One region of the Rhodococcus sp. NPDC049939 genome, then DNA from elsewhere that is predicted to be linked to it. Evidence: riboswitches for the same ligand, from Rfam matches in the RefSeq annotation. Region 1 holds a riboswitch; the other holds the start of a gene.
The links. Region 1 has a riboswitch for S-adenosylmethionine ahead of AB0I57_RS12335 (aminotransferase class V-fold PLP-dependent enzyme). Riboswitches for the same ligand answer to the same signal wherever they lie in the genome.
Positions count from the first base shown of each region.

Region 2: linked by a shared signal. The riboswitch ahead of AB0I57_RS04755 (bifunctional o-acetylhomoserine/o-acetylserine sulfhydrylase) and the one ahead of AB0I57_RS12335 (aminotransferase class V-fold PLP-dependent enzyme) in region 1 are both predicted to bind S-adenosylmethionine.

Region 1 covers NZ_JBFAMC010000003.1:18,453-34,549, forward strand. Annotated here, with positions in the region: gene AB0I57_RS12310 (M1 family metallopeptidase) at 1-333, opposite strand, end outside; gene AB0I57_RS12315 (Pls/PosA family non-ribosomal peptide synthetase) at 330-4,220, opposite strand; gene AB0I57_RS12320 (ROK family transcriptional regulator) at 4,262-5,446, opposite strand; gene AB0I57_RS12325 (DUF1479 domain-containing protein) at 5,603-6,865, shown strand; gene AB0I57_RS12330 (hypothetical protein) at 6,928-7,551, opposite strand; SAM riboswitch class IV at 8,485-8,600, shown strand; gene AB0I57_RS12335 (aminotransferase class V-fold PLP-dependent enzyme) at 8,650-9,945, shown strand; gene AB0I57_RS12340 (flavin reductase family protein) at 9,977-10,540, opposite strand; gene AB0I57_RS12345 (YbaK/EbsC family protein) at 10,612-11,085, opposite strand; gene AB0I57_RS12350 (TetR family transcriptional regulator) at 11,434-12,012, shown strand; gene AB0I57_RS12355 (alpha/beta fold hydrolase) at 12,015-13,082, opposite strand; gene AB0I57_RS12360 (monooxygenase) at 13,156-14,514, opposite strand; gene AB0I57_RS12365 (crotonase/enoyl-CoA hydratase family protein) at 14,595-15,425, shown strand; gene AB0I57_RS12370 (MDR family MFS transporter) at 15,532-16,097, shown strand, end outside.
Region 2 covers NZ_JBFAMC010000001.1:1,046,329-1,062,425, forward strand. Annotated here, with positions in the region: gene AB0I57_RS04725 (hypothetical protein) at 107-322, opposite strand; gene AB0I57_RS04730 (hypothetical protein) at 458-877, opposite strand; gene AB0I57_RS04735 (pentapeptide repeat-containing protein) at 1,295-1,900, shown strand; gene AB0I57_RS04740 (bifunctional methylenetetrahydrofolate dehydrogenase/methenyltetrahydrofolate cyclohydrolase) at 1,934-2,794, shown strand; gene AB0I57_RS04745 (DUF3017 domain-containing protein) at 2,796-3,080, shown strand; gene AB0I57_RS04750 (homoserine O-acetyltransferase) at 3,113-4,237, opposite strand; gene AB0I57_RS04755 (bifunctional o-acetylhomoserine/o-acetylserine sulfhydrylase) at 4,234-5,526, opposite strand; SAM riboswitch class IV at 5,635-5,756, opposite strand; gene AB0I57_RS04760 (NADP-dependent isocitrate dehydrogenase) at 6,059-7,282, shown strand; gene AB0I57_RS04765 (MFS transporter) at 7,552-8,700, shown strand; gene AB0I57_RS04770 (exodeoxyribonuclease III) at 8,735-9,541, shown strand; gene trpS (tryptophan--tRNA ligase) at 9,601-10,635, shown strand; gene yhjD (inner membrane protein YhjD) at 10,786-11,745, shown strand; gene AB0I57_RS04785 (serine hydrolase) at 11,742-13,046, opposite strand; gene AB0I57_RS04790 (LLM class F420-dependent oxidoreductase) at 13,143-14,003, opposite strand; gene AB0I57_RS04795 (MFS transporter) at 14,116-15,570, opposite strand; gene iolD (3D-(3,5/4)-trihydroxycyclohexane-1,2-dione acylhydrolase (decyclizing)) at 15,754-16,097, opposite strand, start outside.

The sequences.
Region 1 (16,097 bases):
GGATCCCCTGTACGCGACGACGAGGACCAGCGCACCGCCGGCGGGGATCTTGTGTGCGGTCGTGACGATCAGCTTTCCGTTCCGGTGAAGCCATTTGGTTTCGCGGGAACCGTTGCTGACGACCCTCGTCACCTGAAGGCTCGACGCAAGATCCAACGTGAAACGGGAGCGGGGTTCGGTAGTGACCGTGGTGATCGTCGCCTTGCCCGTCAACCTGTTGGTTTGCACCTTGTAGGTGAGGTCGAGTTCGTACCGCGACACCCGGTATCCCCGGTTGCCGTTTTGGGGGAGATAGGGGTCGATCGGGTCTTCAACCCCCTTGCCGGACGTCACGTCGACGCCCACGGTGCGATCGGATTGCCTTGCCAGCGCGTGGACGGCGGCACGGTGTCGCCGCGCATGACCAGCGAGGCCGGGCCCACAGTGCCGCCCTCGCCGATCTCCGCGGCCGGCAGCGCGACGCAGTGGGGGCCGAGCGTGGCCCCGGCCCTCAGAGTGACAGTGTCCATGGACATGATCCGATCATGGAACAGGTGAGTTTGCACTACGCACCCACGTTCAACGGTCGCTCCGTCCTCGAGTGTCACGAGATCAGCCTCTGGTAGCCAATAGGTTTCACACCACACACCCTTGCCGATTGTGGCACCGAGTCCGCGCAGCCAGATGTTGAGAACGGCAGTCCCTGTAGCTGCACGGGCGAACCATGGCGCGGCGACGGTCTCCACGAAAGTGTCTGACACCTCGTTGCGCCACACGAATTGACTCCACAGTGGATGCTCGATCTGTCCGATACGGCCGACCACAATCCACTTCGCTGCCACGGACACCAGGCCCGCGACGGCTCCCGCGACGAGGAGGACGATCCCTCCGGTCAGCGCGGCGAGCCAGAAGCCGGCGCGGCCGGCAATTGCTTCGAGGGCGAACAACACACCGAGTCCGATGGCGAACGTCACAATCATGGGGATCAGACGGCAGGTTTCGACCACCGCACGCGCCAGCTTGAGCTGGGGTGTCGGACGGAACGTGCGCATGGCATCGGTCTGGCTGGGCGCTCGGCGTAGCCGAACAGGTGGGCTGCCCAGCCAGGATGAGCCGGCCTTGGCCTTCGAGGGGGTCGCCGAAAGAACTGCGACCAGGCCGTTTTTCGGGACTCGACGGCCCGGCCCGGTCATTCCGGAGTTTCCGAGGAAGGCACGTTTGCCGACCTTGGCATGCGCTATGCGTATCCAGCCTCCCCCGAGTTCGTAGCTGGCCACCATCGTGTCGTCCGCGAGGAACGCGCCGTTTGCCACGGTGGTGTACTTCGGTAGCAACAGCACCGTCGATGCCTCCACGTTCTTGCCGACCTTGGCGCCGAGTAGCCGCAACCATCCCGGAGTCAGCAGGCTCGAGTAGAGCGGGAAAAGGAATGTGCGCGCCGAGTCCATCAGCCGTTCGGTAGCCCACACCTGCCAGCCGATTCGACTACGAACTGGGTGGTAGCCCTCCGTCAGCCGGAACGAGAGCAGCCGGACGGCTACGACTGTCGCTATGGCGAACACGCCGAGACTGGTGACCGTAGCGACGGGGAGAATCGCCAGCGACTGCCAGATCGCCGATCCGATCGTCTCGGCGTCACGGATCCAAGAGGCGATCACACACGCGCCGACCGCGAGCGCGAATATCGGTAGTCCGGCCAGCAACATCGACGTCATACCGAACATGGGCACCCAATAGGAGGCGCGGGGTGGAGATTCGTCCGGCCAGGGGTGAGCAGCCTTCCGAATCTTCACGGCAGGGGAGCCGGCCCAGTGTTGTCCGGACTTGACCCGGCCGACTACCGCCGAGCCTGCCGCCACCTCCGCGTTGCGCCCGATGCGAGCGCCGGGCAGGAGTGTCGACCGGGCGCCGACGGCGGCTCCGTCGCCGATCTTGATCTCGCCGATATGCACCACATCACCATCGATCCAGTGCCCGGACAGATCGACCTCGGGTTCGACCGAGCAGCCGTCGCCGAGTTCGAGCATGCCTGTGACAGGTGGCAACGTGTGAAGGTCGACGTCCTTGCCTACCTTCACACCGAGCGCTCGCGCGTAGTAGAGAATCCAGGGTGCGCCGGACAGGTTGGCCGCCCCGCTGGCCTCGGCGAGCCTCAGCGCTACCCACAGTCTCAGGTGTTCGCTGCCGCCGCGAGGGTACGTGCCGGGCTCGAGCCCACGGAGGAGGATTCGCGAACCGGCAACCGAGATCCCCATCCGCCCTATCGGGGTGATGAATACGACGAACGCGGGCATGATCCACCACCACGAAACGGTCGGCGCCCAGGGGATGTGCGTGAACCACGAGAAGATGTTGTTCGCGATCGCCATCCACGTGACCCACTGGAGTCCGGTGAGTGTTGTGAGTGGAATCGTGGCTGCGATCTGCAGCAGCTGGCTGCTGCGGGGGGTGGGCGAGACGGTGCGGGGTTTGGCCCTGCCGGTGGGGGCCAACTCGTCGAGGTAGTCGGACAGGGAACCGAGCCGCGGATTGTCGTAGAGTCGCGCGACCGTCATCTCGGGAAACCGTTCGCGCAGAGCCGTCACCAATTGGGCGGCGGAGAGCGAACCGCCGCCGAGTTCGAAGAAGTCGTCGTCCGAACTCGTGATCCGAGCCCCGAGGATGGACGTCCACAACCCCGCAACCCACGCGGCCGTACCATCGAGTCCGCGTTCGCCTACTCCGTCATCTACTCCCGTCGGAGGCCAGGGCAATGCGTTCCGGTCGACCTTGCCGGACGTTCGGGTGGGAAGCTCGTCGACGAGGACGAGTCGCGGAATCAACGCTGCCGGAAGCTGTTCGGTGAGTCTCTTGTGCGCAACCTTCAGGTCGAAGCCCGGTCCGGTACCCGCCAGGTAGCCGACGAGGATCTGGTGATTGGCGCCGGTCGTGCGTACTGCTGCAGCAGCGCCGCCGACGCCGGGGAGGTTCCCGAGCGCGTTGTCGACCTCACCCAACTCGATCCGTCGGCCACCGAGTTTTACCTGTTCGTCGGCGCGCCCGTGAAACAGCAGGCCGCCTTGGTCGAGTCGGACGAGGTCGCCGGTGCGGTAGGCGCGATCCCAGCCCAGCGTCGGCATCGGTGCATACTTCTCCGCGTCCTTGACGGGGTCGAGGTAACGCGCTAGACCGACACCCCCGATCACCAATTCGCCCACCTGTCCCTCGGCCACGGGCGTACCGGAACCGTCGACTACCGCGAGATCCCAACCGTCCAGTGGCAGACCGATGCTGACGCGGCTCTTCCCGTTTACCAGTGCCCCGCAGGCGACGACGGTGGCCTCGGTCGGACCGTAGGTGTTCCATACCTCGCGTCCGTCGACGGCCAAGCGTTCAACCAGTTCGGGCGGGCAGGGCTCGCCTCCGAAGATCAGCAGACGCACGGCCCCGAGCGCCTCCGCGGGCCAGAGCGACGCAAGGGTCGGCACCGTCGACACGACGCTGATATCGCGTGATAACAGCCACGGTCCGAGATCGGTTCCACTGCGGACGAGGGACCGGGGCGCGGGAACGAGACAGGCTCCGTGACGCCAGGCAAGCCACATCTCCTCGCAGGACGCGTCGAACGCTACCGACAACCCGGCAAGTACCCGGTCGCCGGGCCGGATGGGGTCTTCTTGCAGGAACATCCGGGCTTCGGCGTCGACGAAGGCCCCGGCACTACGGTGACTGACCGCGACACCCTTTGGGATGCCGGTGGATCCGGAGGTGAAGATGATCCAGGCGTCGTCGTCGACAGTCGGTAGACGTGCGGCAGAGGACTCTGCTCCGCCGGAAGCGGTGCCGGCGATGACTCCCGCCTCGGTCACCACGCATCGGACCTGTGCCTCTCCGAACACGAGTTCGGCACGCTCCTCGGGATCGTCGGCGTCGACGGGCACGTAGGCGGCACCGACTGTCAGAGTCGACAGGATGGCGACGTACAACGAGCAGGATCCCGACGGCATGCGGATACCGACTCGATCACCGGCACCGACTCCGGACTTCGTCAGGACCGCCGCGGTCCGTTGGATCTCCTCGAGCAGTGCACGGTATGTGAGCGACACCGTTCCGTCATCGAGTGCAGGAGAGTGTGGGTGCGCAGCGGCTGTCGTCAACAAGATATCGATGAGCGTGCGTGGCGTAGGCGCGAATTCGCGGCGGAGGAGCTCTCGGGGGATACGGGGCAAGATGTCCGTATCCAGCGGTGACTGGAGGGGCAACCCACGATTCCTTCCCTTGGTGGTGTGTACTACTGGTTATCTCACGATCGATGGCCTGATGGTGGGCAGTCGGTGCGGGGAGCGAGGCGTGTTCGGAGTTTCCTCGCCAGTTCGAGTGCACCGATCGCCGCACCTTGGAGTGGTGCCGTGCGGCCCAGTGGGCTGATCGTCATTTCGACCTCGGATAGGGCCGTTCGCTCGATTCGCTCGCGGAGCCCTTCGGTAACCCGGTTCATTTGCGATAACGGACCTCCGATGGCGATTCGTCCCGGGTCGACGGCGGTGGCGACGTTGACGATGGTATGAGCCAGGTCGTCGAGGATCTCGTCGACCGTGTGGCCGGGCGTGTCGGTACGGAGGAGTTCACGGGCACGCTCGAGGTCGATCGAACGTCCGTCAGGGGTGCCGATCGACGAATGTCCGAGTCGGTGCAGCAATGTTTCGCCGGAAGCTGTTCGCAGGAAACCGATTTCACCTGCGGTGCCGTTCGATCCCCGGTGCAATCCGCCGGACAGGAACAGCCCGGCACCGATACCGGCACCGAGGTAGACGTAGAGGAAGTCGTCCGCGTCCTGCATGGATCCGATGCGGCTCTCGGCGATGGTTGCCCAGTTGACGTCGTTGTCGACGAGTAGTGGCGCGACGGGCTCGATCTGTAACGCTCGGGCGAAGTCCGGGACGGATCCGGTGAAGGGTGCGTCGGGCAGTTGTTGAACGGTGTGGGTGCGGGGGTCGATCGGTGCTGCGACTGAGATCGCAGTGGCCAGTAGGGGGGTGCCGACGTCGGCGAAGCACCTCGCGATCAGATCGCGTGTGTCGGAGATGGCAGTAGGCAAATCCTCATCGTCTGCCTCGACCTGGTTTTCGCATACAACCGAGCCCTTGTGGTCGAGGGCTCTGACGGCCACGTATCCGCGCTCGAGGACCACCCCGAGGGTATGGCCGTAGCGCGGGTTCACGTCGCAGAGAGTCGCGGATCGCCCGCGCATGCCAGTGGAGGTCTGCCCGACCTCGATGATGAGCCCGGAACCGAGGAGGCGCTGCGCGGATTCGGAGATCGTCGGCTTGGAGATGCCGGTCGCCTTCGCGATTTGAGCCCGCGACGAGGGGCCTTCGCGGAACAACACATCCAGGAACGCGTCGTCCGTCAGCTGTGCGAGAGTTCTCGGCAACGGCGCGGCGGCCGGGGCGGAACCCCGGCGATACACGTCTGATGACCTCGCCACTTGTCTCCTTTCGGCCACTTGTGGTCGGCACTTGATTATCTCGGATCTGGCGCCGTCTGCGTGCCATTGACTGCTTCGCCCTCTTTACAGGTGGTCCGCGTCTCTCTACCCTATATTTCGTAAAGGTTGTTTACTAAAAGGTGTGAGGGCGTGGACATGCACGTTGACGAGCGAATCGAACGGCTTGCCGAGGACGTTCCCGGCGCGATCCGTGATGCAAAGGAGGCTCTCCGTGCGCAGGTTGGCGATGTCGAGGGCGCATTCCGCCAGGTCGAGGCGTTCATAGAGGAGGAGATCGAAAACATCTGCGCCACCAAGGAGCGCGGTGAGGAAGTATGGCCGGTGGTCGACTACGACCGGCTCGCCACGAATGAGGTGACAGACTCACAGTTGCGTCAGATCCACCGCCGCGGATGTCTGGTAGTGCGCGGCCACTTCCCGGAGCAGATGGCCAGGGACTGGGACCGTCAACTGGTCGAGTACGTCGAGAACAATGACTTCGAAAGCAAGTACAGCGGTCCTGGCGACGACTTCTTCGGCACCCTGGCCGCCTCACGCCCGGAGATCTACCCGATCTACTGGTCCCGTCCACAGATGGAGGCGCGCCAGCACGAGAGGATGGCGACGGTACAGTCGTTCCTGAATCACCAGTGGAAGTTCGATTCGCAGGGTGTCAGATGGTTCGACCCCGACCAGGACAGCATGTACCCCGACCGGATTCGCCGTCGTCCCCCCGGAACAACGTCGAAGGGGCTTGGCGCCCACACTGATTCCGGAGCTCTCGAACGCTGGCTACTGCCCGCCTATCAGAGAGTCTTCCGGCACGTTTTCGACGGAGATTTCGCCAAGTACGACGCTTGGGACGCCGCCTACCGAACCGAGGTGAACGAGTACGCCGGCGGTACCACGATGTGCTCGGTCTTCCGTAGCTTCCAAGGGTGGACGGCGCTATCGGGCATGCGCAACGACCAGGGCGTGCTGTGTACCGTCCCGATTCCCGAGGCCATGGCGTACATCTTGCTGCGCGCGCTGCGAGACGACGTCCCCGACGACGAGCTGTGCGACGTCGTCCCACGCCGTGTGCTGCCCGTCAGCGACAAATGGCACCCTTTGCTGTTGCGGGGCCTGACCGTGATCCCGGACCTGCGGCCGGGAGATTCGGTCTGGTGGCATTGCGACCTCATCCACGCGGTGCAGTCGGTGGAAAATCAGCAGGGCTGGGGCAACGTCATGTACATCCCCGCCGCCCCGATGTGTGAGAAGAACGCTGACTACGCGCGCAAGGTCGCCCAGCGCTTTCTCAGCGGTGCATCCCCGGACGACTTCCCTGGCGAAGACTACGAAGTGGGCTGGACCGACAGGTTCGCCGAGAAGGATCTCAACCTCATCGGCCGCCGTGGCCTGGGCATCGACCGCTGACGCGGGCTCCCGTCAACCCTGAACTTCACGTGAAACTGTTCGGGTCGACCCCCTCGCTGTTTTCAGTTGACGATGTCGACAACGACGCGGGTAGGCCCGCTGAGCGTGAAAACGGTAAACGGGCGCTCGGAGCCGGTAGTCCCGATGAACGACTGCATGCGACCCTCTGACCAGCTGACCCCTTCCCGGACTTCGGTCACGACGGCCCCTGTGCCTGGAACAGGGGGAAATGACCTGACTCCAGAGTTGTCGTAGGGAAACGTGATTCGGTCGATGTAGATCTGCAGGATCCCGTCTCCTGCCACAGAGATGGGCCTATTGCTGTTGTCCTGCGCGGCACTGTCGACGTAGCGGGCATGCCAACCAGGCGTCCCGGTTCCGGCGAACTCGTAGACCACCCGGTCGAATCCTGCATGCCGTCCGACCCGGATGTCGGTCAGCGTCAGATCAGCCGACGCCGAGGCCGCCGATGATTGCGGGCCGGAGTCGGCGGGGAGTGTCACATTCGGATCCGATCCCTGCGATGATTGCGGGCCGGAGTTGATGGGCAGCATCACATTCGGACCCGATCCCTGCCTGCCTACCTCTTCTGGAGTCGGTTCGGTCGGTTCGGTCAGTTCGGTGGCGAGGGGACTCGCCGTGCCCTCGTCGGTGACGGTCGTGGTCGCCGCAGCCGATGTTGTCATGGTGCCCTGTGCTGGCTGGCGGTCGGCGCCCCCGCATCCTGTGGCAGTGAATACAACTGTTGCACAAAGGATTCCGGCAGTTATCGTGCTGAGTCGGATCTGCAAGGTGAACCTTCCATGATAGAAATTGTCGTTGCGCAACCAGCGCACACGACATCGGCGGAACGTCGATCGGGCGAACAAGAGACTGCGTTCAGACGTTCGTCACAGGCAAGACTGGGACAGCGCTGCTGAACGCACTCTGCGGCCTCTCGCATCGAGCGACTCGGGCACACTTCGCGTGTACGGCAAGCACCGAACAACCCCTCCCACCTTCCGTAACGAAACGGACCGGTCGGACGACTATCTCATGACCTGATCAATAAAACGAATCGGAGTATCGCCGTGAGATTGTCGTATGCTGTTGGTGCAATGCTCATCTCGACGATGGCAATGCTGATGACGGGGTGCGGCGGAGAGGGCACTTCAAATGGGCAAAGCCCTGAATCCACCCTGCCTCGGTCGACCGTGGCCGCCCCGGCTGTCACCAGCACGACCGCCGGTGTTCCTGTTTCCCCCGTGAGTCCGGCCGATGGCGGCCGCTCCGAAACAGCCAATGAACCCACCGCACCGCCGTTCGTTCCCGCCCCGGCCGACCCCGGCAGTCCCTAGGTCTGAGATTGCTCTTGCGATGGTGGGTTGAAACGGGCTCGAGCGCGCTCGCTTTACTCCTCGTGTCGAAGATGGTGCCCGAGACCACGGCGCGGCAGCTGGACTCCATGGACGAACTCGCCGGCGAGGACGGACAAACCACCCACCCATTCCACAATTCGGCTACCACTCCGGTGGACTGAGATCAGTTCCCCTTCTCAGGCGCCACTTTTCGATGACAACGAGGGTGGAAGCAAGGACTCGGCTTGACAGCGACGCATCGATCCTGCACTCTTTCAAACAGGTCACGAGTACCAGCGTCAAGCCCCGGCTTGCTGGTCGGCAACCCTCCACTGCGGCGGGGTGCTCCGGGTGACGACCGGGCTGAGGTCCAATACCGGATCCGGCAAGCGCGGACTCCTGGGGTATCGCCCCTCTGAAGAGTCCCTGAACGTGAGGGATGTCGTAATGGCTGGTGTATTGACCGCTGATGAATGTGCTGCTCCGCTGGCCCGGGTTTCGGGCTCCGACTTGCAAGTTCCGCTGGTTCAGGGTGGAAATCGTACCTACGTCAACTTCGACTACGCGGCCAGTGCGCCGGCTCTGTCGCAGGTTACCGACCGCGTCGCGGCCCTGCTGCCGACGTACTCGAGCGTGCACCGTGGTGCCGGTTACGCATCCCGAGTGTCAACCGCTTGCTACGAGAAGGCCCGCGAGTCGGTTTCCAGATTCGTTGGAGCGGGCGAAGATCAGGTAGTCGTGTTCACCCGGAACACCACGGACTCGCTGAACCTACTCGCCGGCTGTGTACCCGGTAGTACCGTCGTCCTCGACATTGAGCACCACGCGAATTTGCTGCCCTGGAAAAACTCTCGTGTAGTGCGTGCCGCCGACACTTTGGCCGAGACCGTCCAGCTGCTTGTTGCAGAACTCTGCTCGAGACCCACCGCACTGCTGGCCGTGACGGGGGCATCCAATGTTACCGGGGAGGTGCTGCCGATTGCCGCCCTCGCAGAGGTTGCACATCGTTGCGGTGCAAGGATTCTCGTCGATGCTGCACAACTCGCACCGCATCGGCGGATCGACATCGAGGCATGGGGTGTCGACTATCTGGTGTTTTCCGGTCACAAACTGTATGCCCCGTTCGGGGCCGGTGTGTTGGTGGGACGCCCGGACTGGCTCGACGCCGCCGAGCCCTACCTTGCAGGCGGTGGCGCGGTCCGCAACGTGACTGTCGATTCCACACTGTGGGCCCCTGCCCCGGCTCGACACGAGGCGGGAACACCCAACGTTCTCGGTGCGGCCGCCTTGGCCACCGCATGCGATGTGCTGTCGGATCTGGATTTCGATCGGGTTGCCGAGCACGAGTCCGCCCTTTCGGCACGAATCCGTGCCGGCCTCGGGTCCGTGGACGGCCTGGAATTTCTCCGGCTGTGGGCGGATGTACCCGATACGGTCGGTATCGTGACGTTCACGATTGACGGATTCGAACCGGGGGAGATCGCCGCATATCTGTCCGCGGAACACGGAATCGGAGTACGCGATGGACGCTTCTGTGCGCATCCGTTGCTGGAGCGACTCGGTCGGCCTACCGGTGCAGTTCGAGTGAGCCTGGGGCTTGGAAGCACTTCCGAGGACGTGGATCGACTTGTCCACGCCGTATGCACTCTCGTGGATGGCAAACGGGCCTGGATCTATGTGAAGGAGGAAGGACAGTGGAATCCGGTGCCGGAGACCCGATTTTCGCCGGATGCGCAGGTGTGATCGCACCGCCCGTTCGAGGAACAGCGTCTGTTCACAGCGGGGTTGGCCGGTAGTAGCGGCCCTCGTGGTAAAGCAGTGGCGCTGCGGCCGAGTCGTCGTCGGCGTCGGCATGAACCCGGGTGACGAGGCCGATCACCAGCGTGTGATCCCCGATGGGAATCAACTGGTCCACGGTGACCCGAAGCCAACTGGGAGTGCCATGGAGCACCGGTTCCCCGCTGTCGAGCCTCGCCCAGAGCGACTTGTCTGCGAAGCGTTGGTCGGCGCTACGCGCGAACCGCTGAGCGAGGTGCTGCTGGTGCTCGCCGAGTAGGTGGATCACCACAGAATCGGCGGAGTGCAGAGCCCCGATACTCGAGGAGGTATGTGAGATGTTGAACGACACCAACGGCGGATCAAGTGAAAGGGAGGCGAAAGAGGTGGCGGTGAAGCCGACCGGGCCAGACCCCGAGTCGAGAGTCACGATGGTGACTCCTGCAGGGTGACGGCGCATAGCGGCGCGATAGTCCACCGCACTGATACCTGGTGCGAGTTCGCGATCGCGGGGCAGAGTCGATCGGTGGACTGTATCGGCATTCTCGACTGGGTCGGACAAAGCACTCTCCGGGTCGGCCCGTGTATCGGTTCACGAGATCTGCAGTCAACTATAGAAGGCGGGCCGAGGACTCAGTCGACGTCGATCGCAATGCCCGCTGTGATGCGCACCAACTCCGAGAACGACGTGCGGAAGATGGTATTCGGTTGTCCTGCTGCCGCCCATAGTTCGGGGTACTTGGCCAGCAGTGCGTCGACGTAGGTGGGCAGATTCGTAGGATGTCCGAGCGGTGCGATTCCCCCGATCGGCTGGCCGGTTGCCATCTGCACCATGTCTGCTGGTGCCGGAGCCAGAGTTCCCTGCAGTCGCTTGCCGGTGTTCGCGAGATCGACCTTGTGGGCTCCCGACACGAGCAGCAGGATCGGATCGTCATCCAGCATGAAGACGAGAGACTTGGTGATGGCTCCGATCTCTACCCCCAGAGACTTCGCTGCCTCGGCGGCGGAGTGAGTGGACTCGCGTTGGGTCACGATCACCCCGTGATGTCCTCTCGCGATCAGGGTTTCGGCGACGTGCGCGGCGTGGGGATGCAAGGGGATCGGCATGAACCAAGGGTAGGGCGCTTCACCGGGGAGGACTCCAAGAAGCGTCATTCGATACGAGATCGGAACGGGGCGTATCCGATTCCAGCTCGAGACGCACCGAGCGGTGGAGCCCAGGAGTAATCGGGCCGGTGAGTGAGGAGAGCGTGAGGGCAAGGGGCGCGTGCCCCGATCGGGCGAGGGAGATTCGGTATCGGTCATGGTCATGCGGGCATTCTCAACCTATTGTCGATACCATGAGTATTCAATACTCTAGGTATCATGACTGATGATCGTCGGCCGGACAGTGGTCACGGTGCGGACAGCGGCCAGGTCGAATGGGCGCCGCGGCCGCGTCCCGGTCGTGATGTCGTGCGTCAACGACTACTCGATGCCGCGGCCGAAGAATTCGCCGAACGCGGGTTCAACGCGGCCAGGCTTACCGAGGTGGCGCGACGGGCGGGCTTTACGAAGGGTGCCGTCTACTCGAACTTCGAGTCGAAGCAGGATCTGTTCGCCGAACTCTTCGCGCAGCGTTCCCTCGAGCTGGCGGGCCGCGTCCTCTCCGAGATCGCTGGGATGAGTCCTTCCGACGCCGCGGGAAGAAGTGGAGAGGCGATCGCTTCGTCGATGGTCCGTGATCAGGGATGGGCGCTGTTGGTCCTCGAATTCGGCGTCCTCGCGGCTCGGGATCCACAAATTGCGCAGGCCTACCAGAGAGAGCGGCGACAGTTGCGGGGCCGGCTCATCGAATTGATTGGCGAGCGGGCCCGCGAGTGGGGCGTCGAAGACACGCTGGACGTCCGCACGACAGCTATTTCGCTGATGGCCCTGATCTCCGGCCTGGTGCTCGAGTATTCGGTCGATCCCGAGGAAGTGGATCAGCCGGCGATGGGCGCCGCGGTCACTGCACTGTTTGCGGGCGCCCTCGCCACGGCAGGGCCGGCTTGAATTCAGGCGGTCTTGGCGACGACCCCAGCGAGAAAACGGTCGATGTGCGCCCAGGTGGAATCCTTCGCCGCCGTACCCGCGACGAGTCCGAGATGACTGCCCGGCGCGGTTTCGAACTGCACTGACGGCGAACTCGCAAGCGCGTCCGTGGCACCGCGGACCGATGCGACTGGCGCGATTACATCCTCGGTTCCGCCGATCGCGAGAACCGGGACTCTCACGTCGGCGAGGCTTACTTCCCCGCTCCGGGTCTGGAAACTGCCTGTAGCAAGGGAATTCCCGAGGACCAATTGCGTGCAAACCTGATGGAAGAATCGTGCGGGATATCCCGGCATCTGGGCCATGAACCGCTCGATCGATTCCATGCGGGCGAGGGTCTCGGTATCGTGCAGGTTCTTCGCGATGAACCACGGTTTCGTCAGTTCACGCTGCAGCGCGGTCAAACGGTAGCCGACTTGCACCAACGGTGCGGGCAGACCGCCCATCGGCCCAGTAGCGATGGCGAGGGGGCGATCGCCTGTGAAACGGCCGACGGCACGTAGCGGTGCGAACAGCGACACAGCCTCATAGTCGATCGGCGTGCCGAGCGCCGTCACCGAACCGACGGGGAGGTCGTTTCGAGCGGCCACGGTGAGCAGCGATATCGTCCCGCCGAGGCTCCACCCGATCAGATCGACGGGTGCGCCGTGGTGCCGCCGCGACACGAGATCTACAGATGTGGGAATGATGTGGTCGATCCAGTCCTCGAATCCGAGGTCACGGTCGTCGTAGCCCATCGTGCCGTAGTCGACGACGTAGGTTGCCTTGCCAGTGCCGACCAGATGCCCGGCCAGGCTTTGGCCCGGTCGCAGATCGAAACAGTGAGCGGGCGCCGCCAACGGGGGCACGAGAAGAACGGGCCGATCACCGTCGGACTTGTCGAGGTCGAACCGATGCAGGGCTTGGTGGGGTGCCTCGTGAATGAGGGTGGACGGGGTCCGCTGGATCGGTGCGATTCCGGAGCCGAAGGACAGTCGCCAGGCGTTGCGGGTCAGAGTGTTCAGCGTCGGGCTCCAAGCGATGTCGAGCACGGTGTCCTTTCGTGACGGCGTAGACCCTCCAGGTATGTGTTACGAAAACATACAGCAAATCTGTTTACGGACCTCAGCGGGTGCGGGACCGAGAGGCCAGGAACACACGCAGCGCCGTCGCCGGTCGGAGCAACATTCCCGGACGGTCGAGAAGGTGGGTCACGCGTAGGAATGCCGATCCGACGGCGGGGTCGACGGATACGGCTCGATCGAGCCTGGATGCGTAGGCGTTGGCGAACCGGACCCGCACCGGCCGTCGGCCTGGAACGGCTGGGATTCGAAGGTCGTTGTCCACCGTGAGGTTCCAGGCGCCGTCGATGCATCGATTCGCCTTGCGCAGGAATTGCCGGGTGGGATTTGTAGTCGCCGAATGTAGGCAGTCACGAAGGATCGTCGCCTCCACCGCGGCGACGCTCATGCCCTGGCCGTAGATGGGATTGAAGGAGCAGATCGCGTCGGCGAACGGCACGTAGTTCGACGGTAGGTCGGCCGCCGAATAGTGACGGCGAATGGTGGTCGGAATCCGGTATCGGACTGCATCGCCCACGGGCTCCGCCGCGGCCAGCGCGTCATACATGTCCGGGGCGGGAAACGTCCGCACGAACTCGAGGAACCCGTCTTGGTCGAGTGGCGGCACGTCGATGCCGTATCCGGCGAGGGTGACGATCCAGGTGCCGTCCTCCTGTCTGCCCATGAATCCACTGCGAGGGCTCGACGGCCCTGGTCCGATCCCGATACCGGAATCGCCACCCAGTGCAGATGTATGGAGGCGGAAGTGCCGGGTTGCATAGGTGACATCGATGACCAATTTCTTCTCGGGGGGAGCTCTGAACCCCAACCTGCCGAGCCAGGCGATACTCTGCGAACTGCGACCGGTCGAGTCCACGACGAAATCTGCGGGTACGAACTCGGTTAGGGGACCACCGAGCCGATGCTGCACGTCCACTCCGCTTACCGCCTCGCCATCGCCGACGAGTCCGGTGACGTTTCTGTGGTCGAGTATCTGAACGTTCGGCAGATCCCGAACACGTTGCCGTACTTGCCACTCGACGAGTGGCCGACTCGCGAGGATGCCGGGCACTCCGCTGGTGCCGCGGGCCAACCGGTGCCCGTCGACCACCCAGCGAATATCGGCCAGTGCGTCTCCGGTGATGGCGCCGAGGCCGAGCAGTTCTTCGACGAAGCCGGGGAGAAGGTCCTCCATCGCCGCCCGCCCACTTGCAAGCAACGCGTGCACGTGTCTGGCCTGCGGTACGCACCTTCGGGCGGTGGCGGTTGGAGGCAGACTGTCGCGCTCGAGGACGAGAACGTTCCGGAACGTACTGCTGAGAGCGGCAGCGGCCAGAAGGCCTCCGATGCCGGCGCCGAGCACGATGGCGTTGCCGCCCAACGGTTTGGTGGCACCGCCGCCGAAGCGCTTCCGATATGCCATAGAGGCTGTCCGTTCGCAGACGGTCCAGATAGCTTGATCGTACTTCGCGGGGCCTGAAGGGTAGCGGTTACTCTCTCGTCATGACAGAACAGAAGACTTGGAATGCATTCACCGTCGAATTCAAGGATCACGTTGCGCAGGTAACGCTTGTCGGTCCCGGCAAGGGCAATGCAATGGGTCCGGACTTCTGGAGTGAACTCCCGGAAATCTTCAGCCAACTCGATGCCGACCCCGAGGTGCGTGCGGTCGTGCTCGCAGGAGAGGGCAAGCACTTCTCGATCGGTCTGGACCTGGCTGCCATGAGCGGCGACCTCGGTCCCGTCCTTGCCGGCAACGCCCAGGCCGGACCCCGCACGAAGTTCCACGGCACGATCAAGCGGATGCAAGCGGCGATCAGTGCGGTCGCCGACTGCCGCAAGCCCGTTGTCGCCGCCGTGCAGGGTTGGTGCATCGGTGGTGGTGTCGACCTGATCGCCGCTGCCGACATCCGATACGCCAGCGCCGACGCGAAGTTCAGCATCCGAGAGGTCAAGGTCGCGATCGTGGCCGATGTGGGCAGTTTCGCGCGCCTGCCCGCAATCATCGGTGACGGACACCTGCGGGAACTTGCCCTCACCGGCAAGGACATCGACGCCGCTCGTGCCGCCGAGATCGGACTCGTCAACGAGGTCTTCGACGATACAGATGCCGTGCTTGCTGCAGCGCACGCTACTGCGGCGGAAATTGCCGCGAACCCGCCTCTCGTGGTGCATGGGATCAAAGACGTCCTCGACCACTCTCGCTCGGCCGCAGTCGACGACAGCCTTCGTTACGTTGCCGCCTGGAACGCTGCGTTCTTGCCATCGCAGGACCTGACGGAGGCGATTACCGCCGTATTCGAGAAGCGCACCCCCGACTTCAAAGGCGAGTAGCTGCAAACTTACCGGAAGGTAAATCCCTGTTAAGCAGTTGCCACACCCCTTGATGCGCTTTCATACTTAGTGAAAACAATTAATCACTTAGTGTAACGAGGGAACAGTGTCGCATTCGGTTGAAGCGCCGGTGTCTTTCACGCACCGGCAAGTTCTCGTCATTCTCAGCGGTCTGATGCTCGGCATGTTTCTTGCTGCGCTCGATCAGACCATCGTGGCGACGGCGATCCGCACGATCGCTGACGATCTCAACGGATATTCGCTGCAGGCGTGGGCCACCACGGCCTACCTCATCACTGCAACGCTGGCGACACCGCTGTACGGCAAATTATCCGACCTCTACGGGCGCAAGCCGTTCTTCATGTTCGCGATCACGGTGTTCGTCATCGGCTCGGCCCTTTGCGCGTTCTCGACGTCGATGTACATGCTCGCGGCTTTTCGTGCGTTGCAGGGGCTCGGTGCGGGTGGCTTGTTCTCATTGGCGCTGACCATCATCGGCGACATCGTGTCCCCCCGTGAACGCGCAAGGTATCAGGGATACTTCCTTGCGGTATTCGGTACGTCCAGCGTCATCGGACCAGTTCTCGGCGGCGTGCTTGCCGGGCAGGACTCGATCCTCGGAATCACCGGTTGGCGCTGGGTGTTCCTGGTGAACGTACCGATCGGACTCTT
Region 2 (16,097 bases), on a different contig from region 1:
AGGATTTCGAGACGTGCAGCGGCCAGGAGGGCCGGCATCATCCATTTGGCCTTCGCGTCTTGTCTGACGCTGGTGTGTGCTGTCCAACGCGGCGGGCCTGTCTCGATCAGGGACTCTTGAGTGTCATCAAGATCGAGGCGTATAGCTTTCCATCAATGGATACGATCGAGTGAGAGATCGAGACAACAGTCTGACCGTCCGTCTGGTTCGCCAGAGTCACTGCGGTCTCAGCATGGTTGGTCAGATCCCGGTGGAGATCAGCCAGACGATCGTAGGGGCCGAGTTCGATGGTCGAGAGTTCGTAGTTTCGATTGTGCTCCACAGTTCGACGCTATCGGGGTGACATCGAGGCCACTGGACGAGGCTGCACCCCGCAGTGAGTGTGGTCTTTCTACCGAACGATGAAGGCCCCGCCGATCGGCGGGGCCTTCATCGCAACTGGTTGAGATACTCAGCTCTACTCGTCTGAGTCGTCCGCCTCCGCGTCGTCCGCGTCCGCGTCGTCCGCCTCTGCGTCGTCCGCCTCTGCGTCGTCCGCGTCCGCGTCAGCCGTCTCCGCGTCTTCCGCCTCTGCGTTGCCCGAGGCCGATTCAACTGAGGCCAATTCAGCCGAGGCCGTGTCGTCCGAGTCCGTGCCGTCCGAGTCCGAACCATCCGAGGCCGACTCCAGGTCGTCGGAGCCGGTGCCCAGGCTGCCGAAGTCTATGCCGGTCTCGACGACCTCACCTAGCAGATCGCCGAACTCCAGGCTGCCATCAACCACCTCTTCGATAGGGACCGCTTTCGTCTCTGCTGCGCCGGCCGGAGCCGCGAACGCGACAGTGAGGAGCGGAGCCGCGAACATGGTCATTGCGGCAATGCGAACGGGCTTCTTCATGGGCCTACTTTCGTCTCAGTTGATCGCACGTACCGACGTGCGGGCGGTGCCTAGCCGGAGAGTGCGGCTAGCGGGGGACTATAACATAACGGCAAGTCATTACCATTTGATCACCAAAACGACCAAAATCGGTGTTACGGTCATGTTTTCCCATTGTTAAAGTAAGGCTCTCGGGAAGCATGGACATCGCTTGCGCTGATCGGCGCGCTCGAGATCCGACCAGCTCATGGCCGAGCCCAGCCGCCGCGCAATCGTCGCACTGCCCGTCTTTGCATCCGTTGAGAGGTGTGGGCGCTCGCGTCTCCCATATAGGGGCCGGCCAGGGAATGTTCGGACCGGTCGGTCACGGGATTCGTCGAGCATCACTCGGTCAACTTGCCTAGCTCAGGCGCACCTTTCGTGGGGCATGATTGATGTATGGACCCGATGGAAAGGGTGGTCGGTGAGGACTACGGTGACGCGCGCCTGCCCTCGCAGACCTGGCAGCGGCGGCACTACGCGAAATGCGACTTCCGCGACGCCGACCTCAGTGAGCTCCGTACCGAGTCGGTAGTTTTTGCCGAGTGTGATTTCACGGGCGCTGACCTCGGCGGGTCGCGTCACGCGGGTACTGCGTTCCGATCGTGCAACTTCACCCGGACATCGCTGTGGCACAGCATGTTCCGCCACTGCAGCTTCCTCGGTTCAGAGTTCGACAACTGTCGGCTGCGCCCGGCGACTTTCGACGAGTGCGATTTCACCCTCGCTTCGCTGGGAGGTGCGGACCTGCGCGGACTCGACTTCACCGACTGTAGGTTTCGCGAGGTCAATCTCGTCCGCACCGACCTGAGCGGGGCGGTGCTGCGCTCTGTTGATCTGTTCGGTGCCCGCACGGGCGGCGCCAAGTTCGACGGTGCGGATCTGCGCGGAGCTCACGTCGACGCGGACCTCTGGACTGCTACATCGCTGGACAAGACTCGGATCGAATTGGCCCAGGCCATCGCGTATGCGGCGGCCCACGGACTCGTCGTGGAACCAACCTGACGCATGCACGGCGAACCTGAGAGAATGGGGCACGTGACTGCAACGATCCTGGATGGCAAGACGACCCGCGACGAGATTTTCGAAGACCTGAAGGTGCGGGTGAGCGCGCTGAGGGCCAAGGGAATCACTCCGGGGCTCGGTACCGTGCTGGTGGGAGATGACCCGGGGTCGGCCGCCTACGTGCGCGGCAAGCACAATGACTGCGCCAAGGTCGGGATCACTTCACTCCGCCGCGACCTGCCTGGCGACATCACGCAGGAGAAGCTCGACGCCACCATAGACGAGCTCAACGCCAACCCCGAGTGCACCGGCTACATCGTGCAGTTGCCCCTCCCGAAGCAACTCGACGAGAACGCCGCCCTCGAGCGGATCGATCCCGACAAGGACGCGGACGGTCTGCATCCGGTCAACCTCGGCAGGTTGGTACTCGGTAAGAAGGCTCCGCTGCCGTGTACGCCCCGCGGAATCCTGCATTTGCTCCGCCGCTACGAGGTGCCGATCGCCGGTGCGCACGTGGTAGTCATCGGCCGCGGTGTCACAGTGGGTCGGCCGATCGGCCTGCTGTTCACCAGACGCAGTGAAAATGCCACAGTTACGCTCTGTCACACCGGAACTCGGGATCTCGCCGCAGAGGTTCGACGAGCGGACATCGTGATCGCGGCCGCCGGAGTGCCCGGATTGGTTACAGCCGAGATGGTCAAGCCAGGATCGGCGGTACTCGATGTCGGTGTCAGTCGCACCGAGGACGGACTGCGCGGCGACATCGCGCCGGACGTCGCCGAGGTGGCGGGTTTCCTGTCACCGAACCCGGGCGGTGTCGGGCCTCTCACCCGCGCCTTCCTGCTGACCAATGTCGTGGAACGGGCCGAGCGTGTCGCAGCGTCTCTCGGCTGAGATGGCCGCATGGCGGAGGTTCGCCAAGAGAAACCTCCCGATGATCGCCGTGATCGTCGTGATCGCGGTGGCGGTGGCGTTCGTGCTGGCCGATCGGTGGCGAAGAGGAGCGTTCGTGTTCGGCGCTGCGACACTGCTGGCGGCGGCCATTCGTCTCGTGATGCCATCCGATCGCGTAGGACTGCTAGAGGTGCGCAGCAAGGCCTTCGACGTGGGTGCGCTCCTGGCGGTCGGTGGCGCAATTGTCTGGCTGGCGGTGTCGATCGACCCACTCGGAACCGGCTAGCGATCCGAGCGGGCCTCGCGACTTCTCGGGTGTCAGCGTCCGGTGCGAGCGAGATCCATCGTTTCGCTGAGCAGTTTCGCCACCGCCTCGGCCTCGGTCAGGAATCCGTCGTGACCGTCCTTGGATTCGAGCACCCGGAGCCCGTCACAGGTTGGAAGGTAGTTGGCCAGAGTCTCCATCAAGCGGATCGGGTAGAGCCGGTCGGAGTCGATGCCTCCCACGACGACCGGTGCGGTCACCGTGGCGAGAGCCGCCTTTATCCCGCCGCGTCCACGGCCCACATCGTGCCGGTTCATTGCCTCGGTGAGAAGCACATACGTGCCCGGGTCGAATCTACCGACCAGCTTGGCAGCCTGGTGCTGGAGGTAGCTCTCGACCGAATACCGCCCGCCGAGGCGTGGATCCTCGCCCTCCTGAGGCGAATTCCCGAATCGGGAATCGAGTTCGCCTTCGGTGCGGTACGTGAGGTGCGCGATGCGGCGGGCTATCCCGAGCCCGGTCTGGGGGATCCGGCCCGTGCCGTAGTAGTCGCCGCCCTGCCAGTCGGGGTCACTGATGATGGCCTCGATTTGTGTGCTCTGCGTCCCGATCTGATCAGCGGTCGAGAGTGCGCCCACGGCAAGGACGAGAGCTGAGGCGATCTGGTCGGGGTAGCTGACTGCCCACTCGAGGGCGCGCATTCCGCCCATCGAGCCGCCCATGACCGACGCCAACTTCTCGATGCCGAGAAGGTCGATGAGCTTCTTCTCCGCTGCGATCTGGTCGCGGATGGAGATCTCGGGGAACCTGCTGCCCCACGGCCGACCGTCTTCGGCGAGGGTTCCCGGTCCGGTCGTGCCGCGGCAGCCACCGAGAACATTGGTGGCGACGACACACCATTCGTTCGTGTCGATCGGCGCTCCCGGCCCCACCATCCCGTCCCACCAGCCGGGGGACGGGTGCTCGTCCGAGGCTGGACCGGTCACGTGAGAATCGCCGGTGAGGGCGTGTTCGACCAGAACTACGTTGTCTCGGGTCGGCGACAGCTCGCCCCACCGCTGCACGGCCAGGGTGACGGACGGGATGACTGCGCCGCTTTCGAGCTCGAGGGAGCCGATGTCGACGTAGCCGAGACGGCCTTCGACGGCGGGCAGGTTCTGCAGTTCACTGACGGTCAAGATGTCACCGCCGTCAGTCCGTTTTCGAGGTCGGCGATGATGTCGTCGATCCCTTCGATGCCGACCGCCAGGCGGACCATGCCGGGAGTGACGCCGCTGGCGATCTGCTCTTGCGGGGTCAATTGGGCATGTGTGGTGGACGCCGGGTGGATCACCAGCGAGCGTACGTCGCCGATGTTCGCGACATGACTGTGCAGGGTGAGGGCGTCGACGAACTTCTTGCCTGCGTCGATGCCGCCGGCGAGTTCGAAGGTGACGATGGCGCCTGCACCTCGTGGTGCGAGTTTCCGGGCCCGCTCGTACCAGGGGGAGGAAGCGAGTCCGGCGTACCCGACGGACTCGACCGCCGGCTGCGCCTCGAGGTACTTGGCGACGGCGGTTGCATTCGTAACGTGACGTTCCATGCGCAGGCTCAGCGTCTCGAGGCCCTGCGAGATGAGAAACGCGTTGAACGGGGAGATTGCCGAGCCGAGGTCGCGCAGCAACTGCACCCGCGCCTTGAGCGCGTAGGCCGGTGCACCGAGTTCGGCGAAGACGACGCCGTGATAGCTCGGGTCCGGGGTGGTGAAGCCGGGGTGACGGCCCTGGGTCCAGTCGAAGGTGCCGCCGTCGACGATGACGCCGGCGATGGCCGTGCCGTGCCCACCGAGGTACTTGGTGGCCGAGTGAACCACGATGTCCGCGCCGTGTTCGAGGGGACGGATCAGGTAGGGGGTGGCCACGGTGTTGTCGACGATCAGCGGCAGTCCGTGCTGGTGTGCGACCTGCGATATGGCAGCGATGTCGAGGACGTCGTTGCGGGGGTTGGAGATGGTCTCACCGTAGAGGGCTTTGGTGTTCGGGCGGATGGCCTCGGCCCACTGTTCGGGATCGTCGGGGTCTTCGACGAAAGAGACCTCGATGCCGAGTTTGGGCAGTGTGTAGTGGAAGAGGTTGTATGTGCCGCCGTAGAGGTAGTGGCTGGAGACGATGTGGTCGCCGGCCTCCGCGAGGTTGAGGATCGCGAGGGTTTCCGCGGCCTGCCCCGAGGACAGCATCAGGGCGGCGACCCCGCCTTCGAGGGCGGCGATGCGCTGCTCGACGGCGTCCTGGGTGGGGTTCATGATGCGGGTGTAGATGTTGCCTGGTTCGGCCAGGCCGAACAGCGCGGCGGCGTGGTCGGTGCTGTCGAAGGTGTACGAGGTGGTCTGGTAAATCGGGAGCGCTCGAGCCTTGGTGGTGGCGTCGGAGGTTTGTCCGGCGTGGATCTGTTTGGTCTCGAACGACCAGTTCGACCAGTTCTCGGTCATGTGATGTTCACTCCAGTGTCTTGGCGGCGCGATGAAGGTTTGGTTCGTTGCGCACAGGGCATGGTCGATTCATCTACGACAACAACACATCTTGAACCCCCGATGTCGGACCTGCGCTTGTCACCCGAATATCTATATGAATCAGGAAACCCGGTCATCACCCGGGGCACCCCACCGCGGTGGAGGGTTGCCGGCCAGCTAGCCGGGGCTTGTCGCTGGCGCTCATGACCTTGCGGCCAGTTTAGCGTGTCGAGGCGCGATTATAGGAAGCGGCATTGGTCACACGGTTGAAAACGGCACATCAAGCAGGGTCTTTGCTCGAGAAAGTGTGTTACGCGGCAGTAGAGCGTGGCCCTAGGGTCGCTCGTCGTGGCCCTCGCACACAGCAGTACGCTCGTCTTGTTTGGGTGCGATCTCCCCGTGATCGCTCCAAACGTCTACGTTTGATAAGCGAACCGTTCGCGGACCCACTCACGAAGTGCGCCCGCAACCGTGTGACCAGGAAAACTTCCTAGGAGGACGCGAAGCACCCATGTCCAAAATCAAGGTTGAGGGTACCGTCGTCGAACTCGACGGCGACGAGATGACGCGCATCATCTGGCAGTTCATCAAGGACAAGTTGATTCACCCGTACCTGGACGTGAATCTCGAGTACTACGATCTCGGTGTCGAACACCGCGATCAGACCGACGACCAAGTGACCGTCGACGCTGCCAACGCCATCAAGAAACATGGCGTCGGTGTCAAGTGCGCGACCATCACTCCAGACGAGGCTCGCGTCGAGGAATTCGGCCTGAAGAAGATGTGGCGGTCTCCCAACGGCACCATCCGCAACATCCTCGGCGGCACGATCTTCCGCGCCCCGATCATCATCTCCAATGTTCCGCGACTGGTTCCAGGGTGGACCAAGCCGATCATCATCGGCCGTCACGCCTTCGGCGACCAGTACCGCGCCACCGATTTCAAGGTTCCCGGCCCCGGCAAGGTGATGATCACCTATACGCCCGAGGACGGCAGTGAGCCGATCGAGCACGAACTGGTGAACTTCCCCGAGAAGGGCGGCATCGTTCAGGGTATGTACAACTTCACGAAGTCCATCGAGGACTTCGCGCGTGCGTCCCTCAACTACGGCCTTCAGCAGAACTACCCCGTGTACCTGTCGACGAAGAACACCATCCTCAAGGCGTACGACGGTGCCTTCAAGGACATTTTCCAGCGCATCTACGAGACGGAGTTCAAGCCGGAGTTCGATGCGGCGGGCCTCACCTACGAGCACCGCCTCATCGATGACATGGTCGCAGCGGCGCTCAAGTGGGAGGGCGGCTACGTCTGGGCCTGCAAGAACTATGACGGCGACGTACAGTCCGACACCGTGGCGCAGGGATTCGGCTCGCTGGGCTTGATGACCTCCGTGCTGCTGACGCCGGACGGAAAGACCTGTGAAGCAGAGGCCGCGCACGGAACGGTGACCCGCCACTTCCGTCAGCATCAGCAGGGCAAGCCGACGTCCACGAACCCGATCGCCTCGATCTTCGCGTGGACCCGTGGGCTCGAGCACCGCGGCAAGCTGGACAACACGCCTGAGGTCATCGGCTTCGCTCAGGAACTCGAAGATGTGGTCATCAAGACCGTCGAGGGTGGTCAGATGACCAAGGACCTCGCGATGCTCGTCGGGGGAGATCAGGGCTACCTGACCACCGAGGAGTTCCTCGGCGCGCTGGACGTCAACCTGCAGAAGGCCATCGCCGAGCGGTAGGCGATATCGCGCCGACGCCGCAACAGTGAACACGAAACGGGACGTTCCCTCGGGGGAACGTCCCGTTTCGAATTTCGCGCACCGTTTCGCAAGACACTGTGACCAGCGGGGAACGGCCTGGGAGGGTCGGGAAGAGAGGATCTACGACGAGGCGCTTTCTGTAGGGTGGTCGTAATTTGCCTAGCGTCGAAAGTTCTTCCATGAGGACCTCCGGCTCCGTCCTTACCGCGACCGTTATCGCACGACGTCCATCCAAATTTACGGTCGCGATGCTCGTGCTCGCGCTTGGTGGTTTCGCGATCGGGACTACCGAGTTCGTGGCTATGGGATTGCTTCCCGAGATAGCGTCGGGTCTCGACATCACCGAGCCGATCGCCGGGCATGCCATTTCAGCGTATGCATTGGGGGTGGTCGTCGGCGCCCCGCTGATCGGGTCCCTGGCCGCGCGAGTGCCTCGCAAGACTCTGCTCATCGCGCTGATGGCGACTTTCACGATCGGCAACGCAGCCACCGTCCTCGCACCGGGCTACGGGGTGGTGATGGTCTCACGGTTCGTCGCGGGCTTTCCGCACGGCGCCTACTTCGGTCTCGCCGCGCTCGTGGCTGCGCACCTCGCCGGCCATGGTCAGCGAGGCAAGGCGGTGGGACTCGTCTGGATGGGGCTTCCGGTGGCCAACGTCGTCGGGGTGCCCGTGGCCTCTTGGCTGGGTCAGAACGTCGGCTGGCGAAGCGCCTTCGCTCTCGTCGCGGTGCTCGGTCTGGTCACGATCGGTGCAATCTGGTCGGGCGTGCCCTCTCTCACCCGTATGCCCGTGACGAATCCGCTCACCGAACTCGGAGCACTGCGGCGGACCCAGGTGTGGATGACGTTGATCACAGGAATGGTCAGCTTCGGTGGGTTGTTTGCCGTCTACACGTACATTTCGACGACTCTCACCGATGTCTCCGGACTGCCGTTGTCGCTCGTGCCGCTCGCGCTGATGGTTTTCGGGTTCGGAATGATCACGGGGAACCTTATCGGCGGCCTGCTTGCCGACAGGGCGTTGATGCCTGGCCTGTTCGCCACGATAACCGCGTTCGCGGTGGCACTCGGGGTCTTCGTGGTCGCCTCCCACAATTCCTACACAGCTCTCGTGTTGCTGTTCTGTGTGAGCGCGGCGGGAACCTCGATAGTTCCGGGTCTGCAGACGCGGCTGATGGACGTCGCCGCCGACGCCCAGACTCTCGCGGCGTCCCTGAATCACTCAGCGCTCAACATCGCGAACGCGTTCGGCGCCTGGATCGGTGGTGTGGTGATCGCTGCCGGCTATGGCTACACGTCGCCTGCCGCAGTGGGTGCGATGCTCGCAATGGCTGGTCTCGTTGTCCTCGCCGCCGCGGTCGCCATGGAACGACGCAGTGTCCGTTCGGCTCGGTAGACGCGCGGCCACACCCACCGCTACCGTGCTTGCCGTGCCCCGCATCATCACCACCGTCAATGTCAACGGCGTCCGTGCAGCTGCCCGCAAGGGGCTGACCGAGTGGATCGAGCAGACCGAGGCAGACATCATCTGTCTACAGGAGACGAGGGCTTCTGACGAACAATTGGCCGAGACCCTCTCACCTGCGCTGGAGGCTGGATGGCACCTGGAGTCGGCCGAACCCGAGGCGAAGGGACGAAACGGGGTCGCAGTTCTGTCACGCACACCTGCTGATGCCGTCCGAGTTGGCCACGGTGACCAGGAGTTTCTATCCGCGGGTCGCTATATCGAGGCAGATTTCGGCGATCTGACGGTCGCCAGCCTGTATCTGCCGTCGGGTGAGGCGCTGACTCCCAAACAGGATGAGAAAGAACGGTTCATGAAATCGTTTGCCATCCACCTCTCCACCACCGCGGCGGCAGCCGAGGTTGCCGACAGGCACGTTGTGGTCTGCGGCGACTGGAACATCGCGCACACCGAGCTGGACCTGAAGAACTGGAAGGCCAACAAGAAGTCGTCGGGGTTCCTCCCGAACGAGCGCGAATGGATGGAGGTCTTGTTCGCCGAAGGTTCGGCATGGGTCGATGTGGTTCGGGCGCAGCATCCCGATGTTGCGGGACCGTATTCATGGTGGTCATACAGGGGCAAGGCGTTCGACAACGATTCCGGCTGGCGTATCGACTACCAGGTGGCGACCCGTGCTTTCGCCGAGCGGGCCGAGGCGGCGGTCGTCGAGCGTGCACAGTCGTACGATGCGCGCTGGTCCGATCACGCGCCGGTCACCGTCTCGTACCGGTAGCGAGGAGACGAGCACACCGCACCGATCGACTGAAGTTCGACTCGTGACAAGATCGGACCATGTCGACCCCAGCAGAACAGACGCCTACAACGAAGCCTCGCGTGCTTTCCGGAATCCAGCCGACGTCGGATTCCTTCCACCTGGGAAACTACCTGGGCGCACTCCAGCAGTGGGTTCTCTTGCAGGACGAGTTCGACGCCTTCTATTTCATTCCCGACTTGCACGCCATCACCGTGCCGCAGGATCCGAAGAAGCTTCGCCGCCACACCAAGCGGGCGGTGGCGCAACTTCTCGCGGTCGGTGTGGACCCCGACCGTGCCACGCTGTTCGTGCAGAGTCAGGTTCCCGAACATGCGCAGCTGGCGTGGGTTCTGAACTGCATCACCGGTTTCGGTGAAGCGAGCCGGATGACGCAGTTCAAGGACAAGTCGGCGAGACAGGGTAGCGAGAACGCAAGTGTCGGACTCTTCACGTATCCGGTTCTGATGGCCGCGGACATCCTCCTGTACCGGCCGCAGCGGGTGCCTGTCGGTGAGGACCAACGTCAGCATCTCGAACTTGCCCGCGATCTGGCCACCCGGTTCAACTCCCGCTTCGGCAGGTCGTTCGTCGTCCCCGAGGCCCAGATCATCAAGGGAACGTCCAAGATCTACGACCTGCAGGATCCCAAGTCGAAGATGAGCAAGTCGGCGACCAGTCCTGCCGGTCTGATCAATCTGCTCGATGATCCGAAGATATCGGCCAAGAAGATCAAGTCCGCCGTCACCGACAACGAGCGAGAAATCCGCTACGACCCGGAGGCCAAGCCGGGCGTGAGCAACCTGCTAACCATCCAATCCGCACTGTCAGGCGTCTCGATCGACACCTTGGTTGCCGGGTATGCGGGCAAGGGATATGGCGACCTCAAGTCCGATACCGCCGAGGTCTTGACCGAGTTCGTCACCCCGCTCAAGGCCGAGGTCGACGGCTATCTTGCCGACGAGGCGGAACTGGACCGCATCATCGCGGCAGGCGCGCACCGTGCCCGTGAAGTCGCCTCCCGCACACTCGCCACTGTGTATGAGAAGGTCGGATTCCTGACCCCGAAAGGGTGACCTACTGAGGTTCGGGGGTCAGGCTGGCAATGGCCTGAATCACGAAAGGGGACGTCGGTGGCCGGGATCGAGGTGCAGAGAACGGAAGTTGCCGAGAAGCCGAACTTTCTGGAGAAGCAACGCGCCGAACGTCCCTGGCTCGATCATCTGATGCTCGCCGGCGAGCGATATCAGGCTCAGCAGGGTGACTCCCACGCAGGGGGGATCACGTACTTCAGCATCCTGTCGTTGATTCCCATACTCATGGTTGCTTTTGCGGTCGCCGGGTTCGTCTTGGCGGGCCATCCCGAGTACCTCGACTCGATCCAGGAAGAGATCACCAACAGCATTCCCGGCAGCCTGGGTGACACCATCAACAGCTTGATCCAGTCGGCCATCGACTCGCGGGCCAGCGTCGGAATAATCGGTCTGCTCATCGCTTCGTATGCCGGGCTGAGGTGGATAACGAATGTCCGCGACGCACTCACCGCGATGTGGGAGAACCAGCGGGAATCCAAGGGATACATTCGGACCAAGCTCGGTGACACCCGGGCACTGCTGGGCCTGGGCCTGGCACTGACCCTCTCACTCGGTATGTCCGCAGTGAGCAGTGGATCGGTCGCGCCGCGGGTGGTTACCTGGCTCGGCCTCGAGGACGACATGCTTGTCGGTGTCGTCCTGCGGATTCTCTCCACCCTTCTGGCGCTGGTGTTGACGTGGGCGGTATTCCTTTGGGTGATAGCTCGTTTGCCCCGAGAGCCGGTCGCATTGCGTAGCGCCGCAAAGGCCGCAGCGATGGCTGCGATCCTATTCGAGATTTTCAAACAAGTTGGTGCGGTTTATCTTTCGATAGTCAGCGGCGGTCCCGCGGGCGTGGCATTCGGCCCGATCATCGGCTTGCTGGTGTTCGTGTTCACCACATCGCGCATGCTGTTGTTCTGCACGGCTTGGGCTGCCACGTCCAAAAGGAGCCTCGAGCTTGCACATGTGCCTCCACCTGATCCCGCGATCATTTCGCCGAGGGTCGTGGTCGGCAACGAGTCGCCCTCGCGTGCGGCAGCGTTGATCGCGACGGGTGCACTCGCGGGATTGGGGTTCTCCGGGTTGTTGCGCCGCTTTCGTCGGCGCTAGCGCCGCTGTCGCCCGTATCGGCGCCGTCGCTGGTTCAGGGCGACCGCGCCGAGCACCAGTGCCAGTACAGTTGCGCTACCCAGCACCCCGACAGCGACGCGTCTCATGGCACTGGAGTCGTTCCCGGGACTCGCGTCGCCCGCCGACACCGGCCCCAACTCGGCTGCCGACGGCGTTTTCGTCACGCTGGGTGTCACGTCCTCCGTCGCGTGCAACGATCCGATCGACGCCGACACGGGGAGGGCGAAGCCGTAGTCGAGGAGGCGTGCAGCTTGGTTCCAGGGGCGAAGCGGCTGTGCTTCACCACCCATCAGCGTGACCACCAGTGTTCGTCCCCCGCGTTCGGCGGCACCGACGTACGTGTGCCGAGCGTCGTCTGTGAAACCGGTTTTGCCGCCGAGGGCGCCGTCGTAGTTGTAGAGCAACCGATTGTCGTTGGCCAACACGAATCCTGGTCGATCCTCGTCGCCGGGAATTGCCGGATCTTTCGGGAAGCCCGGAAAGTCAACAGATTCCGTGCGAATCAGGCTCGCGAACGTAGGATTCTGCAGTGCTGCAGCGAAAATCACGGCCTGATCGTAGGGAGAACTACTCATGCCGGGCCCGTCCAGACCGGACGGCGTAGCTGCGCGCGTATCGAGCGCCCCGAGATCCGCGGCGAGTGCGTTCATCTTCGACACAGCAACTTCGACACCGCCGAGTTGGCGTGCCAGGGTGTGGGCGGCGTCGTTACCCGATGCCATCAACAGGCCCTGCAACAGTTGATGGTTGGTGTACACGCCACCCTTGCCGATTCCGGCGGAGCTGCCCTCGATGTTGGCATCTTCGGCGGTCGCGGTGACGGCTGTGTCGAGGTCGAGCTCTTCGAGTGCGACGAGGGCCAGAAGGACCTTGATGGTGCTGGCAGGGCGATATCGGCCGTGTGGATCTTTTGCCGCAAGCACGTCTCCCGACTCCGCATCCGCGATCACCCAGCCTGATGCGACGATGTCTGCGGGCAGGGGCGGGGCAGCATCCGGAAGGATGATCCCGCACCCGCCGAGCTTGTCTCCGCCCACTGGGCTCGCCGGGACGGGAACAGGAGGCGGGACGGTAGCGCCTGGTGCGGGGACTTCCGACAGGTCAATTGCCGGTGCGGGACTTACAGCGAAGGGGCAGCTGTCGGTGTTCGGAGTGGCGAAAGGTGGTGGTGTAGTCGGCGGCGGCGTTACCGGCTGGGCGCCGGAAATTCCCGAGCCCCCCGCTGCAACGGAGAGCGCTACGCCCGCAACGATCAATGCACACCCTCGACGCCACGTCATTGGTAGGAGGTTAGGCGAATGTCGTCGAGGGTCCGAATAGGCACGCTGGGGTCTCACTGGAAACGTGTGTGTACACGTCCCGCATCGAACCGTGACCTACGGGTTTGCGTTCGCCCCCATGGTGGCGGCTATCACGCGGAAAGTCGGCATAGGGTTTCGGTCTGCTGACACCGGCTGAATCGTGAGGTGATCGGCCCCGACGGTGAAGTGTTCTTCGAGGCGCGCGACGATGGAGTTTGTACTGCCGTGGACGACGAGAGCATCGATCACTCGGTCGCTGCCGCCATGATCGAGTTCCTCCGCAGTGAAGCCGAGGCGCATCAGATTGGTTCGGTAATTGCGAAGGTGCAGGTACATCTTGCATGCCTGGCGCCCGAGTTGTCGGGCGGTCCTTACGTCAGTGTCGAGCAGGACTTTATGTTCAGGGGCCAAGATCGAATCCGGGCCGATGAGCCTGCGGGCCTCTCTGGTGTGCTGGGCCGTGATGAATGCCGGGTGGGCACCGCAGGACCGTTGTGCGGAAAGCTCGAGCATTCGCGGTCCCAGTGCTGCGAGCATGCGGCGTGACGCGGGCACACCGGCCGCGTCGAGTTCGTCGAGATACAACGTCATCGAGTCGAAGGGACGAGAATACTTCCGACCGAAGTCCTCGGGGTGACCGACGCCGAGGCCGAGAAGAAACCTTCCCGGGAACCGGGCCTCGAGCCGGTGAAATGACTCTGCGACTTCAGCCGCAGGTGCGTTGCAGATGTTTGTGATTCCGGTCGCCACCGTTATCCGTTCGGTGGCGTCGAGGAGGGCTTCAGATGTTTTCAGATCCGCCGGCGGCGAGCCACTGAGCCAGAGTGTGCCGTAGCCGAGTTCTTCACATTCGCGGGCCATCTCTGGTGAAAAGGCGTCGTCGAGCTCGAACGCTCCGAGCCTTCCCAGATCGGGAGTCTGATCGCTGATCGTCATGCCGGTCCCATCTTCGGTGATTTCTCCAGTGTGCAGATCACTCGGGATGGTGGCCAACACCATCCGCATGCACCTCGAGGGACGCGGGCAGCGTACGCCGACAACTTCGCGATTATGCCTCGACTTCTTTCGACTCGGCGGCTGCCGGTGCTTCGCCGTCCGGGCGCACCGGGCGTAGGAAGCGCAACACCGCGACGAACCCGACCATCGCGACCACCGCAGGCAGCATCATGCTCTGTGCCATCGCCACAGCGAACCCGTCTCTGAGTTCCGACGGTAGTGTGCCCAATTCTGCGACGGTACGTTCTGGGACACCGTTCGCCGTCAGCCGCAGCGTCATCAAAGCGCCGATGGCCGCGACACCTATCACCCCGCCGACCTGGCGAGTGGTGTTGTAGACCCCTGACCCGGCGCCCGCTTGGTGGGGCGGCAAGTTCCTCGTCGCGCTGCTTGCGATTGCAGGCCAGGCCAAGCCGTTGCCCATCCCGACTACCAGCATCGGTAAGGTCAGCGCCCAAACGGACGAATCCGGCTTCATCGTGAGGGCGAGCCAACCCAACCCGATCGCGACCAACAACAAACCAGGTCCGGCAAGGGTCCGCGGTTGCAGACGGTCGAGATGCCGGCCGATGATCAGCGCGAGAACTGCGGTCAGAATCCCCAGCGGAAGCAGCGGCAGAGCGGACCTCGTAGGCGACAGCCCTCCGACGAGCTGGGCGTAGAACATCAACGGCACCATCATCGAGGTGATCGTCGATCCCAGCGCCGCGATGGCGATGTTGGACCCTGTGAAGTATCTGTCCCTGAACAGACCGAGCGGTACCACCGGATCGCTGCTGGTAGAAGCCTGGTGCCGGACGAAGAGTCCCATTGTGAGCAGACCGGCGGCCATCGTCAGCCACACTCCGACGGACCAGTCGTAGGTGTGTCCCTCCTGCAGGCCGAAGATCAAGAGAAACATGCCTACGCCACTTAGCAAGACTCCGAAGAGGTCGAACCGGCGCATCCGCGTCTCGAATGTAGGGATGAACAAGATCGAGAGAACAATGATGGCGATGCCGATAGGGACGTTGACGAAAAAGATCCACTGCCATCCGAGGCTGTCTTCGAGCACACCCCCGGCAACCGGACCGATCGCCATCGCGATGCCCGCAACCGCACCCCACCAACCCATTGCCGTGCCCCGCTTGTCAGGCGGAAAGATCCGGGTGATCACAGCCATGGTTTGCGGAGCCATCATCGAGGCGCCGAGACCCTGAAACACCCGCGCCAGGATCAGCACTTCGATGCTGCCGGAAAGACCGGCCCACAATGAGGCGAGGGTGAAGACCACGAGACCGACAATGTAGATGGCCTTCGGCCCGAAACGGTCACCCAGGCGTCCCGTGACGAGCAACGGTACGGCAAACGCCAACAGATACGCGCTGGTCACCCACACCACGCTTCCGACGTCAGTGTTGAAGCTCGTCATGATCGAGGGGTTGACCACTGCGACGATTGTCGAGTCCAACAAGATCACGAAGAAGCCCAGACACACCGCGAGCAACGCCAGTCGCTGATTCTTCATACGCCAATCCGCCCTTCCGTGGGCATACGCGCCGCCGACGATCCGGAAGAACCGGGATGGAACCCGTAGGGTGATGTAAATCGTTGTGCGCGTAGAGCTGTTGGATATTGTGCCCGAGCCGGGTGGTGTGGTCCAGTGCTACCGGTTGGCAGTCTGAATCCGAAGGCGGGCAGGACCTGATGCTCAGTCGGTGGGTCGCAGGTAGGGCCGCTGGATCTTCTTCCAGGCCTCGTAGGTGGTGCGCGCGTTCTTGGTCGAATGGAGCTCCGAGGTGGCCGATACGGGCACGTCCCACCACGATTTGCTGTCCGGCCCGCCGATCAGGGGATCGGTCTCGACGTGGATGACGGTGGTTGCATCGCTGGCCTTGGCCACCTTGACGGCGCTGGTGAACTCCGATTCGGTATTCGCTCGGATGACATTGACGCCGAGGCTAGCGGCGTTGGCAGCGAGATCGACAGGGAGAACGTCGCCATCGAGGCGGCCGCTGGCCGAGCGGTATCGGTACTGGGTGCCGAAACGCTGGC